Regions from separate parts of the Vibrio sp. QJM3NY_21 genome, predicted to be linked through region 1. Evidence: riboswitches for the same ligand, from Rfam matches in the RefSeq annotation. Region 1 holds a riboswitch; each other region holds the start of a gene.

The links. A riboswitch is a leader RNA that binds a small molecule or an ion and turns the genes downstream of it on or off. The one in region 1 is predicted to bind thiamine pyrophosphate.
Region 2: another riboswitch for thiamine pyrophosphate. It lies ahead of thiB (thiamine ABC transporter substrate binding subunit); the one in region 1 lies ahead of thiD (bifunctional hydroxymethylpyrimidine kinase/phosphomethylpyrimidine kinase).
Region 3: another riboswitch for thiamine pyrophosphate. It lies ahead of thiC (phosphomethylpyrimidine synthase ThiC); the one in region 1 lies ahead of thiD (bifunctional hydroxymethylpyrimidine kinase/phosphomethylpyrimidine kinase).

What each region holds. Positions count from the first base shown of each region.
Region 1 is NZ_CM173514.1:441,408-446,098, forward strand. It holds gene AC3CID_RS17815 (DUF4382 domain-containing protein) at 1-946, shown strand, start outside; gene AC3CID_RS17820 (helix-turn-helix domain-containing protein) at 1,120-1,848, shown strand; gene AC3CID_RS17825 (DMT family transporter) at 1,934-2,851, shown strand; TPP riboswitch at 2,950-3,061, shown strand; gene thiD (bifunctional hydroxymethylpyrimidine kinase/phosphomethylpyrimidine kinase) at 3,158-4,051, shown strand; gene AC3CID_RS17835 (ABC transporter ATP-binding protein) at 4,041-4,691, shown strand, end outside.
Region 2 is NZ_CM173513.1:3,125,316-3,130,006, reverse strand. It holds gene fbp (class 1 fructose-bisphosphatase) at 1-422, opposite strand, end outside; gene mpl (UDP-N-acetylmuramate:L-alanyl-gamma-D-glutamyl-meso-diaminopimelate ligase) at 693-2,051, shown strand; gene AC3CID_RS13910 (flavin prenyltransferase UbiX) at 2,089-2,712, shown strand; TPP riboswitch at 2,756-2,875, shown strand; gene thiB (thiamine ABC transporter substrate binding subunit) at 2,929-3,921, shown strand; gene thiP (thiamine/thiamine pyrophosphate ABC transporter permease ThiP) at 4,046-4,691, shown strand, end outside.
Region 3 is NZ_CM173513.1:3,453,099-3,457,789, forward strand. It holds gene AC3CID_RS15480 (thiamine phosphate synthase) at 1-989, opposite strand, end outside; gene thiC (phosphomethylpyrimidine synthase ThiC) at 989-2,938, opposite strand; TPP riboswitch at 3,069-3,167, opposite strand; gene crcB (fluoride efflux transporter CrcB) at 3,230-3,613, opposite strand; gene AC3CID_RS15495 (multicopper oxidase family protein) at 3,714-4,691, opposite strand, start outside.

The DNA.
Region 1 (4,691 bases):
CAGTACGACACCAATTACCTTGAGTGTGAGTGATGCGCCCGTCGATGATGTTAAAGATGTGACGGTGACATTCAGCAAGGTGGCTTTACTTCCTCAAGGGGGAGGTTCGCCACTGATTTATGATGTGTATAAAACGGACGAAAACGGCGACTACGTTGATGAAAATGGCGATCCATTACCTGATGGCGCAGATCCTATTCCGTTAAGTGTTAATTTATTGGATTACCAAGGCAGCGATGCGCTCCCTTTGATTGAAAATGAGGTAGTTCCAGTAGGTAGCTATAAGTTGTGTGTGTTTGCGAATGATGGCGATCACCCGAAGCATCCATCTTATGTTGTAGATGATCAGAATGACGAACAAAAGTTAACAGTGAAAGGTGAAGGCGCGTGCCCGCAAGGTGTGGGTAAAGAAGATAATGCTGGCGTACTTTATTTCAATAACTCATTTAATGTGAACCAACAAAGTAACGATTTTGTTGTCGAGTTCGATCTTCGACGTGGCCTAAAGAACAGTTCGACATATCCTGATTACACTATTCAAAGAACGTCTGTAAGCCTTATCAATACGGTTGAGACGGGAAACATTGAAGGTACTGTTGCGAAGCAAACCTTTGATGCTTGTAGGCTCACAACCGATAATACCTTTGTTCAGGCGGTCTACTTGTATGAAGGTAACATCGACAAAGATGACATGACACCGATTGGTGGTAGTGAGGAAGTAAAACCAGTCACTTCAGCTTCCGTTGTGCTTGGTGAAGACCAAACTAATTTTGAATTCTCATTGGGCTTCATTGATCCAGGTACTTACTCATTGGGTTATACCTGTACTGCGCAGTTCGACAGTGATGAAGACAATGCAGCGCCATTAGCTGCTGGGTTCGCAATATACGAAGCTCAAAATGGCGTGCAAGTAACTGTTGGTCAAGACATCCAAGTGTCATTCTAACCTATATGTGAATGACGCTTTTTAATCAAAACGGCCTCTCATTTGGGGGCCGTTTTTGATCACGTCACCTAGTTAGCATGAATTTGATGCGCATTGAGTGTGACTCTAGGGAAGTGATAATGTAACGTTGTATCTCTTACTCTAACCTAGCGAAATGTACTCCGGCGTTGATTATGAAATCTAGCTTAAGCATTCGATCTTATACCAAGCAATTTAATACTCATGCTCATGATGACCATCACCAATTGGTGTTGCCGATCCAAGGCAGTATCAATATCGAGATGGTGGGGTATGTCGGCAAAGTTGCCGTGGGCGAATGCGTGGTGATTCCAGTAACCACAGCGCATGCCTTTAAGGCGGATGAAGCCGCGCGGTTTATTGTCGCGGATATGGCGGAGTTGCCGCAGCACTTGTTAGAGCATGAGCTCGCGGTTTTCACGATAACGCCCCCTTTAATGAGCTTCCTGCTGTTTGTAGAGAAGCAGTTGGAATATCAGGTCGATAGTGGCATTGAGTCATCAATCTTGGATGTGTTTTCACTGCTGTTAGAGCAACAACAAGTGAGCAAGAGCATCGACCCAAGAATCCGTGCGGTACAAAGGCTGATCTCGGATAACTACACGCAACCGTTATCCATATCACAACTTGCAGAAACGGCCTGTTTGAGTCCTACTCAATTCAAAAAATGCTTCAAAGAATGCCTGGGTATCAGTGCGCTTAAATACATCACTCGATATCGTATGGAGAAAGCTCAAGCCTTGTTAACCCACACAGATTTACCTGTTCAATTGATCGCTGAAAATGTGGGATATAGTGATGTTTCTGCTTTCAGTCGCCGCTTCTCTCAGCACTTTGGAATGTCTCCAAGGGCGTTTCTAGGCTCAATGAAAGACAGTCTTTAGAAACAACAATAGCGTCCTTTCGGCAAACTAACTTTTATCAATCTTCACTATTATCTATTTCAGAACTGAAAATTGGGTAATAGAAATGAATCTTGCCATCAATCGCGTTAACGAATTCCAAACGGGCACTTTAGCCATCTTGTTTGCTTCTATTTTATGGGGTACGACAGGCACCGCCGCAAGTTTTGCGCCTGATCTAAGCCCATTAGCGATTGGTGCTTTCTCTATGGGCGTTGGTGGCCTAATGCAAGCAGGCTTGGCGTATCGAAAAATCCTATTCGCTTTCGACAAACTTATGCAGAACAAGAAGCTGTTGACAGTGAGCGCTTTGGCTTTGGCGATCTATCCTTTAGCTTTCTATTCTTCAATGAAATTATCAGGTGTGGCGATTGGTACAGTGGTTTCGATTGCAACCGCACCTTTCTTTTCAGCACTGTTAGAGTGTCTGATTAGCAAGAAGAATAATATCAACAAACGTTGGCTCACTAGCTTTGCGATTGGTGTCGTGGGTATTGGGTTGTTGGTGTTTTCAGAATCTTCATCGACGAATGAATCCGGTGATGATCTAAAGCTGTTAGGTATTGCTTTGGGTTTGCTCGCTGGGTTGTGTTACGCCATTTATTCTTGGGCGACAAAAGCACTGATCGATAAAGGGATTAAGTCGCAAGCGGCGATGGGCAGTATTTTTGGCCTTGGTGCGATGCTGTTGCTGCCAACGCTCTGGTTTACTGGTGAGAACCTGTTTTCCTCGCAGATTAACGTATTAGTCATCAGTTATCTGACGATAATCCCACAATGCTTGGGCTATATCGCGTTCAGTTTTGGTTTACGCCACGTGACTGCGAGCAGTGCCAATCTGCTGACTCTGTTTGAACCAGTAGTCGCAGCGGTGCTTGCCGTCTGCGTTGTCGGTGAGCTGATTCCTTTTATAGGTTGGTTAGGTATGTTTCTGATTGTGCTGTGCTTGTTGATACAGTCGAAGCCATCTAAAGGAACGTTATAAGTATTTGTTTTGTTGAGCCTAATTGAAATTTATTCATGCGTAATTCTTATAATTGAATAAAATCAGTACCTCAGTTGTGAGAGTGCTGTTACTATCGCTATCAATAGTCGGGGGGCATATACCTTATTTGGTGTTTGCTGAGATCGTTAATCGAGACCCGTTGAACCTGATTCAGTTAACACTGGCGTAGGGAACTATAAGCACTCGATCTACGTCTGCACCCATGAAAACTTTCATGAGCCTAATGCGACTTCTCCTTCGATCAGTGTTCGTTCTCCTACGTCTTGTAAGATAGTAGGAGCGACAATGACACACAGTTCTATTTCAAAAGATTTAACGCCAAAAGCCTCAACACTGCAGCACTCTGCAGGAGGCACGATTCGCACGAATACTCCGATTGTTTTAACCATCGCGGGTTCTGACAGTGGCGGCGGTGCAGGTATCCAAGCTGATATTAAAGCCATGTCTGCTACCGGTAGTTTTGCTTGTTCTGTGATTACCGCTATCACATCTCAGAACACTCAAGGCGTGTCAGCCATTTTCCCTATTCCACTCGACCATGTCGCTAGTCAGTTAGATGCAGTGTTTACTGATCTCAATATCGTGGCAGTAAAAGTCGGCATGTTGGCAGATGCGCAAATCATCAAAGTCGTTGCAGACAAAATTAAGCAGTATCAACCTAAGCACTTAGTGATTGACCCTGTGATGGTCGCGACAAGTGGTGATCTGCTGTTAGAAAACTCGGCAATTACCACGCTAAAACAAGAGCTGATTCCGCTGGCAGACATCATTACTCCTAACTTGCCAGAAGGCGCTGCACTGACAGGTAAAGCTGTCCCTGAAAGCGAAGCCGAAATGCAGGGCATGATTGAAGACTTACGCGCACTAGGTGCTAAAGCTGTCCTGCTAAAAGGCGGACATTTAGAGAAGGATGAGAACAGTAACGACTTACTGATTCTGCCAACCACATCTGCTCTGATTAGCGCGAAGCGCTTTCCTACTAAAAATACCCACGGCACGGGTTGTACGCTCTCTTCTGCTATCGCTTCTTTCTTGGCTCAAGGCAACACGCTTACGCAAGCTGTCGACCTTGGCAAACAATACATTTCTCACGCGATTGCTCATGCTGATGAGTTGCAAGTTGGCCAAGGCCATGGCCCGGTAAACCACTTCTTCGCTGGACACGGTAATGTCCGTTAATACGGTTGGTGTTCAACTCCGCAGTGCCTCCTTACGTTATAACGACAGTGAGCACGCGACCTTATCTGGGTTGTCGCTTAGCTTAAACGCAGGTAAGTGGACGGTATTGCTCGGTCGAAGTGGCTGCGGAAAAACCACGGTATTGCGTTATCTGGCAGGCTTACTGGACGATAAGGTGGAGTGGCAGGGCACATTGGCAACCTCTGATGAATTGCCTTTAACGGATCGCATCGCTTACATGGCGCAGCAAGATTTGTTACTGCCATGGTTGTCGGTTATCGACAATGTTTGCCTAAGTCATCGCTTTCAAAATTCCCCAGACAAGCATCAAAGCCAAGCATCCAATAAACAAGCTCAAACCAATCAAGCACTAGAGTTGTTAGCTGCGGTTGGTTTGGCCGATTACGCGAATGCGATGCCGGATCAATTGTCTGGTGGCATGCGTCAGCGTGTTGCTTTGGCTCGCACCTTAATGCAAGACAAACCAGTGGTGTTGATGGACGAGCCTTTCTCAGCTCTGGATGCGGTAACAAGGCATAAGCTACAAAGCTTAGCGTGTGGACTGTTAAGAGATAAAACTGTCGTGTTGATCACCCATGATCCACAAGAAGCGGTGCGTTTGGCGGACAATTTGTATGTG
Region 2 (4,691 bases), on a different replicon from region 1:
GGTGACACTCGGCGGTAGATAGAGAAAATCGTACCAACCGATACATTCACATCGATGTTTGAAGAACCATCAAGTGGATCCATCAGAACAACGTATTTTGCGTTTTTGTTGAGCTCTTTATTGAAGGCAACAGCTTCGTCTTCTTCTTCACTTGCAACGCCACAAACTTGGTCACGAGCTTCTAGAGCCGCTTTAAATTTGTCGTTCGCGTAAAGGTCTAGCTTTTGTTGCTCTTCACCTTGAACGTTGTCTGTACCAACAGCGCCAGTAATGTCGACAAGACCTGCTTTGTTGATTTCACGGTTAACAATTTTTGCAGCAAGACGAATTGATGACAAAAGGGATGATAGATCACCACTTGCATGGGGGAAATCATTTTGTTTTGCAACAATGAACTCACCAAGGGTGCGCATCTCAGACATGTTATTTCCTTAAACTTCTCTCAATATTAGGGGGGATTTGAGCACTGTAGATTAGGCCTCTTGAGTGGGCTTTATTCATCTAGACGCTTACCTAAATTCTAAAGGTTAGATCTTTTTAATGGTAATGAACTAAGCGACACAGATCTCACTTACTATGTCGACTAAATTTGTTTTGCATTGCTGCTCGCTTTTAATCGCCATTTAATGATAATGAGTGCAAGTAGTTTGATTTAGACATGGCTCATTTAGCCAAGCGTTTGGAAGCAATATATGCATATTCACATCTTAGGAATTTGTGGCACCTTCATGGGTGGTGCCGCGGTATTGGCTCGTCAATTAGGTCACAAGGTTACGGGTAGTGACGCGAATGTTTACCCTCCAATGAGCACTTTGTTGGAATCGCAAGGGATTGAAATTATTGAAGGGTTCGACCCTAGTCAATTAGAGCCAAGGCCTGATCTCGTGGTTATCGGTAATGCCATGAGCCGTGGTAACCCGTGTGTAGAGTATGTATTGGATAATAACCTTAGATACACATCAGGCCCGCAATGGTTGCAAGAATTTCTACTGCATGACCGTTGGGTTCTTGCGGTCTCGGGAACGCATGGCAAGACTACTACATCAAGCATGTTGGCTTGGATCTTGGAAGACTGTGGCTATGCACCGGGCTTCTTAGTTGGTGGTGTGTTGGGTAACTTTGGTATATCTGCTCGCCTTGGTGAAAGCATGTTCTTCGTGGTTGAAGCCGACGAATACGATAGTGCTTTTTTCGATAAACGATCTAAGTTCGTTCATTACCACCCAAGAACCTTGGTCATGAATAATCTTGAGTTCGATCATGCGGATATCTTTGATGATCTTGAAGCGATCAAGCGACAGTTTCATCATTTGGTTCGCACTGTGCCAAGTAATGGTCGTATTTTTTCACCGAAGCAAGATACGGCTATTGAAGATGTTCTTTCTCGTGGGTGTTGGAGTGAGACTGAATCGAGCGGCGAACTTGGCGATTGGGATGCCAAGAAACTGGTTAAAGATGGCTCCAAATTTGAGGTCTATTTCCAAGACGAATGTGTTGGAACCGTAGGCTGGGATTTGGTTGGCGATCATAACGTAAGTAATGCCTTGATGGCGATTGCGGCGGCAAGACATGTTGGTGTGACACCCGACTTAGGATGTGAATCACTGGCGGCGTTCATTAATACCAAGCGTCGCTTAGAGTTCAAAGGTGAGGTAGTAGGTGTTTCTGTTTATGACGATTTTGCTCATCATCCTACAGCGATTGAACTTACTCTGGGTGGCTTACGTAATAAGGTCGATACGAAAAAAATCATTGCCGTTTTAGAGCCTCGTTCTGCCACCATGAAGCGTGGTGTGCATAAAGAAACCTTGGCTGATTCTCTTAAACAGGCGGATTCTACCTACTTATTCCAACCAGATAACATTGATTGGTCTGTACAAGATGTTGCCGATGCGTGCCATCAACCCGCACATGTAAGTGATGACATGGATACATTCGTTGCTAGAATTGTCTCAGAGGCACAAGCGGGCGACCAAATCTTGGTAATGAGCAATGGTGGCTTTGGTGGTATTCACCAGAAACTGTTGGATGCGTTGGCACTCAAAGGCTAACTGATCCACGATCTTATATTTTGAAGTAATTGAGAACATGACAAAACACGATAAAGCTATAACCCTCGCTTTCACTGGCGCATCAGGTGCGCCTTATGGCCTGCGTTTACTTGAATGCCTTTTGGCGGCGGATTATCAGGTCTATTTACTGATATCGTCGGCTGCGCGAGTGGTGTTGGCGACCGAGCATGAACTTAAGTTACCTGCAGGACCCGATGCAGCGAAACAAGCTTTGGTTAAACACCTTGGGTGTGACCCCGAAAAGCTGGTGGTGTGTGGCAAAGATGATTGGTTCTCACCGGTTGCCTCTGGCTCTGCAGCGCCGAAGCAGATGGTCGTTTGTCCATGTTCAGCGGGAAGCTTGGCTTCAATTGCTCATGGCTTATCGGATAATCTGATTGAGCGTGCTGCAGATGTGGTCATGAAAGAACGAGGCCAACTGTTGTTGGTGGTTCGTGAGACGCCATTCTCGACGCTGCACTTAGAGAACATGCATAAGCTATCGACTATGGGCGTGACGATCATGCCTGCCGCTCCGGGTTTTTATCATCAACCTAAGTCGATTGAAGATCTGGTCGATTTTATGGTGGCGCGCATTTTGGACCATCTTGGCATCGAGCAAGGTTTAGTGCCACGTTGGGGTTACGATCAACGTAATTGATCCAAACTTGATAGCTTATTGTTAAAATTCGAATTACAATTCTGAACACTCATCGGGGAGCGAACCATTCAAATAATGAATGCGAGCTGAGATCAAGCAAGTGCTTGGGACCCGTAAACCTGAACCAGATAATGCTGGCGTAGGAATTGAGTTAGGAACAACTTCTACCGTTCTCCTCCCTCAAACCTGTGCCGCTCAGACCATGGAGAGCGTCCAGTGAAATTTACATTAACAACTCTTGCTGTTACTACAGCCATCTCTTTTTCTGCCTTTGCTGCAGACAATACCCTAACGGTTTATACCTATGACTCTTTTGCTGCGGATTGGGGCCCTCGTCCTGCCGTTGAAAAAGCATTTGAAGAAAAGTGTGGCTGCGATGTGAACTTTGTCGCGCTAGAAGATGGCGTATCTATTCTGAACCGCTTACGTCTTGAAGGTGGTAACAGCAAAGCTGATATCGTGTTAGGCCTAGATAACAATCTGATGGCTGAAGCGAAAGCGACGGGCTTATTGGCTGAGCACAATGTTGATACGTCTTCAGTGACACTTCCTAACGGCTGGGACGACAGCACCTTTGTTCCTTATGATTTTGGTTACTTTGCGTTTATCTATAACAAAGAGAAACTAGCAAACCCACCTAAGAGCTTGAAAGAACTGGTTGAGCAGCGTGACGACCTCAAGGTTATTTACCAAGACCCACGTACATCTACGCCGGGTCAAGGCATGATGCTATGGATGAAGTCAGTATACGGTGATGAAGCGACAGCAGCTTGGAAGAAACTTGCTCAGAAGACGGTTACGGTTACTAAAGGTTGGTCTGAAGCTTACTCTATGTTCTTAAAGGGGGAGTCGGACTTAGTCTTGTCTTACACAACATCTCCTGCTTACCACATCATTGCAGAAAGTGATTCTAAGTATGCAGCTGCAAGCTTTGAAGAAGGTCATTACACTCAAGTGGAAGTGGCTGCGAAAGTTAAAGGCAGCAAAAATGAAAAACTGGCCGATGAGTTTATGGCGTTTATCTTAAGTGATGAATTCCAATCGGCGATGCCAACTGGCAACTGGATGTACCCAGTGACGGGTATCGAGCTACCCAAAGGGTTCGAGCAGTTAACAGTACCGCAGAAAGCTCTGAGTTTTACGCCTGAAGAAATCGCTGCTAAGCGTAAGCCATGGATTCGTGAATGGCAGAGTGCACTTACTTTTTAAAGGATTAGCTTTCTAGCTTAACTTTCTAAAGATGAGTTTCCTAAAGCTCAGCTTTCTAACTTTCTGTATTTAAAGGTTCGTTCGATATTAACTGAGTGAACCGCTTACGGTAAAAAATCAATTTATGATAAAGAAAACACCTAAGGTCGGGATCTGGGTTGCGATACTCATTACCGCCTTTGTGGTTTCAGCAGTTGGGGCATTGCTTAGCAATGCCCCTTCTCTTGATATCAGCCAAGTATGGTCCGATCCTTACTATTGGCACGTAACGAAATTCAGTTTTTATCAAGCGACACTCTCAACTGTGCTGAGTGTTGGCTTTGCTATACCTATTGCTCATGCTTTGTGTCGCAGGCAATTTTTTGGGCGAGCTCTGTTGTTAAGGCTGTTCGCATCGACCTTGGTTTTGCCTGTGTTAGTCGGTGTGTTTGGCTTGCTTGCAATTTATGGCAACAGTGGTTGGTTAGCTAAATTTCTGGCGAACTTCGATATTGAATTACCATTCTCGATTTATGGGTTGAATGGCATTTTGCTCGCACATGTCTTCTTTAATCTTCCCTATGCCAGTCGTTTACTTTTACAAGCTTTAGATACCGTGCCTGCCGAGCAACATAAGCTGTGTGCTCATTTGGGTATGAGTCATTGGAATAAATTCAAATGGGTCGAATGGCCGCGATTGAGACAACAACTGCCTCATGTATGTGGCTTAGTCTTCATGTTGTGCTTTACTAGCTTTGCTACCGTGATGGCGCTAGGTGGAGGTCCGAAAT
Region 3 (4,691 bases), on a different replicon from region 1:
GTTGGGAAGATATGCCCCAGCGCAATATAGCTTGGGTTGATTTGAACAATGCGCAGCAACTCGTAATAGCCATGAGTCGAGAGACCGATCTTTATACCCGCTTGGCTCAACTGTGAGAGGTTTGATTCTTCAATATCCTCTTGCCCTAAATGAACACCAAAAGCACCATGCTTGAGTGCAAGCTGCCAGTAATCATTGATAAAAACTTGAGCGTTATACTCACGACCAAGATCGATAGATCGTGCGACTTGTTGTTCTAAATCCGCTTGCTGTGGATTCTTAATACGTAGTTGGACAGTGTTGATTCCAAGCTTGAGCAATCTTTCGATCCACTCAACATCATCAACTACTGGGTATAAACCGAGGCTACTCTTACTCAACTCAGGAAAAGAAAGTGATGTCCCTTGGTTAACCCAACCTACGCTTATGTCCAATCGTTGATCTTCAAGAACAGGGATAGGAAAGTTTTGGTAATGTGCAGGCCATGTTCCACGTGAAACATTGGACGCTGCGCGAGCTAAAACTAGTGCGTCTTCTAATGGGAACTCCAACGCCAACAAAGTAAGTAACCAGGCAAAATGGCCGCGATTATCTAATTCCTTATGAGCTGTAGTTGCACCCTTGATAGCACGATTAGCATCTAGGTGTGACCAGATATCCAATACAGCCGAATCATCTAAGACGCCAATATAGATAGTATTCGGAGTTTGTGCCAAGGCATCGCGGACGCCAGCTAGCACCACTGAATGACTGTAATCAACAACATGGTTCAGTTCTGCTAGCTGACACACCGTCAATGAATCAACATCATGAGCGAAGCCAATAGATAACGACTGCTGAGAATCAACAATAGAGAAGTATTGAGTTGGGCTTACGCCCAACTCAACTGCATCGGTTGCCAAGCCTTGTCGCTTAGCAACCAATAGACAGTTCTGCACCTCTCCCGTTAACTCAATATTTTGAGATGGGATGAGTATCTTCACTGTCATTATTCCTCTAATTGAGCTTCTTTTGCACCTACTGCAGGGTGGTAAAGTTCAGAGCCAGTATCACGGAACTCTTGTGATTTTTGACGCATCCCTTCCAACGGGTTATCTAGCATCTTAATCTCGATAGCCTGATCCGCGGCTACTTGTTCGGTGTCTTTCGCATACTCTCGAACTTCCTGAGAGATCTTCATCGAGCAGAATTTAGGTCCACACATTGAGCAGAAGTGAGCAACCTTACCCGACTCTTGTGGCAGGGTTTCATCGTGGAAAGAACGCGCGGTTTCCGGATCTAAAGCTAGATTAAATTGGTCTTCCCAACGGAATTCAAAACGCGCCTTTGATAATGCATTGTCGCGGATCTGTGCGCCCGGATGTCCTTTTGCCAAGTCTGCTGCATGTGCTGCCAGCTTATAAGTAATCAAGCCAGTCTTCACGTCTTCTTTGTTTGGTAAGCCTAAATGTTCTTTGGGAGTGACATAACAGAGCATCGCACAGCCGTACCAACCAATCATGGCCGCGCCAATTCCAGAGGTAATATGGTCGTAACCAGGGGCAATATCTGTCGTCAGTGGACCTAAAGTATAGAAAGGCGCTTCGTGGCAGTGCTCTAACTGCTCGTCCATGTTCTCTTTGATTAAGTGCATTGGCACATGTCCAGGGCCTTCAATGATCACCTGAACATCATATTCCCAAGCCACTTTAGTCAACTCACCTAGAGTACGTAACTCCGAGAACTGAGCCTCATCATTGGCATCTGCAATAGAACCAGGACGTAGGCCATCACCTAATGACAGTGCAACATCGTACTTCGCACAGATCTCACAGATCTCTCGGAAGTGGGTATAAAGGAAACTTTCTTGGTGATGAGCAAGACACCATTTCGCGATAATAGAACCACCACGAGAAACAATACCGGTCACGCGTTTAGCCGTCATCGGAACGTAGCGAAGCAACAAACCAGCATGGATAGTGAAGTAGTCAACACCTTGCTCTGCTTGTTCAATCAAGGTATCGCGCATCACTTCCCAGTTAAGGTCTTCGGCTACGCCATTCACTTTTTCAAGCGCCTGATACATAGGAACCGTACCAATCGGCACTGGACTGTTACGTAGAATCCACTCGCGAGTCTCGTGGATATTACGGCCAGTTGAGAGATCCATTACGGTATCGCCCCCCCAACGAGTTGACCATACTAGCTTCTCAACTTCTTCTTCAATCGAAGAGCTTACTGAAGAGTTACCGATATTGGCGTTCACTTTCACTAAGAAGTTTCGGCCAATAATCATAGGTTCTGATTCTGGGTGGTTGATGTTTGAAGGGATAATAGCTCGACCTTCTGCAACCTCTTTACGCACGAACTCAGGAGTAATTTCTTTCGGCAGGTTTGCGCCAAAGTTATGGCCAGGGTGTTGATGGTTAAGCTGCTCATCAGCGAACTTCTGACGTCCCATGTTCTCACGTATGGCAATGTACTCCATCTCAGGCGTGATAATGCCCTGACGAGCATAATGCAATTGGGTAACACATTGGTTGTCTGTAGCACGGCGAATTCTAGGTAGGTTGCCGTAGCGAAGGTCGTCTAGGGTTTCATCTTCTAAACGTTCTTTGGTGTAAACAGAGCTTACATCGTCTAACAGTTCCGTATCACCACGCTCTTCAATCCATTGCTCTCGCAACTTAGGAAGACCGCTATACAGGTCTATTTCGTGTGTAGGGTCTGTATAAACACCGGAGGTATCGTAAACTTGAATAGGTACATTAGGTTCGAATACAGGCTCTTTTTTGCTGCCACCCACAAGGCTATCAGCGAGTGATATTTCTCGGACAGGGACTTGAATGTCCGCTCGAGATCCTTGGATGTAAGCTTTTTTTGAATTTGGATAAGGTTGTACGGATAAAGAATCAATGAAATTCTTCGCTTCCAGTCTTGCTTGTTTACGACTCGACATAGCATTTTTCCTTGGCTTTTAGCCATTATTTATAGGGATAAAAATGCTTGACGGATTTGATGCTACAAGAGGGATCACAACAAGAAAATACAGTTGTGATCTGGAGATAGATCTCTAGAAGGATTCTAGTTAGATATCTACTCTTGTTCCCTTCGCAGGTATTAGCCTGATCAGGTTCAACGGATCCCGAGTTAACGGTCTCAGCCATATGGCACTCCGACAAGTTCGATCGAGTATATAAAAACGGCTTGGATAAACCAAGCCGAGTTGTTAACAAATCGTAAGAAAGTTTTAAGACTTTATCAAAAGTTGGAAGCCGATCCATGCAGCTGAGATGCTGAGAACCACGTTGAGTAGCACATTGAGTCCCATCTTAAAGAAAGCACCCTGCTGCATAAGAAGCACGTTATCCATCGAAAATGTAGAAAATGTAGTCAATGCTCCAAGGAAACCAAGACCGATGATCTGCCTCCATGGTTCTGTCGCAACCATCTCATTCTCAAACGCTGCGATGAGCAAACCCATAATTAAAGAGCCAATTACGTTAACTGTCAGTGTACCGTAAGGGAAACCACGTCCTAGCATCACCACACATAACTCTGAAATCAAATAACGCGAACAAGCACCAAATGCGCCACCAATGGCAATAAAACCTAAAATAGATAACTGACCCATGAATCCTCCCAAACAATAGTCCCTATATTCTAGCTTTACCGTCGATAAAAGCGAGGGTAGAAACTAAGAATGCATGCGCAAATATTAAACGTTACAGGTGTCACTTAACTTCAATATATCCCATCAATCCTGTTTTCATGTGCTCAATTACATGACAGTGGTACATCCAGCGTCCTGGGTTGTCTGCAACAAATGCAGCTTTAGCTCGGCCATTTTTTCCAAGTAACACTGTATCGGTATGGAAAGGCTCTTCAATTTTTTTACCATCAAGTTCCAATACAGTAAATGTATGACCATGAATATGAATCGGGTGATGATATTGAGTGACGTTCTTAAGATCGAATATGTAAGTCTTACCCAACTCTAAAGTCGCCAACGGTTCAGGAATATTGTCTTTGCTCATTCCTTCCCATGCTCTTTTATTTGTTAGCCAAAACTTAGGCATCGATTTTCCATCTTTGGATACTGGAGAAACAGCCCCTTCCCATTCAAATAAAAAGTCGATCTCTTCAGCATTAGCAAGATCTAGGTTGGGCACTGGATTCAATGGTAGTAATGGCAACGAACGTCCTTGAGCAAATGCTGAATCTACGACTTCAAATTCACACAAAGAAAATGGGAAACGCCCCTTCATATGGAGAACGTTAACTCGCTCACCAGCTTTAGGAGCGATCAGTCCGATATCAACACGCATACCCGGACCAATTTTATGTTGAGTCAGTTTATAAGGCGTTTTTACAGGATTACCATCGATGGCTATAACCCATGCTTCAGCCCCTTCGACAGCAATAGGGTAAGTGATCGTATTATCGACATTAGCAATACGCAGTCTAGTCGCTGCATACTGCTTCAACTGATATACGGGTTCATGGACTCCATTAACACTACTCCACTCCCCAGGAGTGCCCATGCGAGCACTGAGTCGTGGGATCATTAAATCTTTCCATTGACCCTGCTTGTCGATGTGCCAATGCTTAAGCATCAATGCGTGTTCTTCATCGAACCGTACTGGATTGCTCTCTTCTACGATAATAAGACCAACTAAGCCCATACCAAGCTGCTTCACGCTATTCATGTG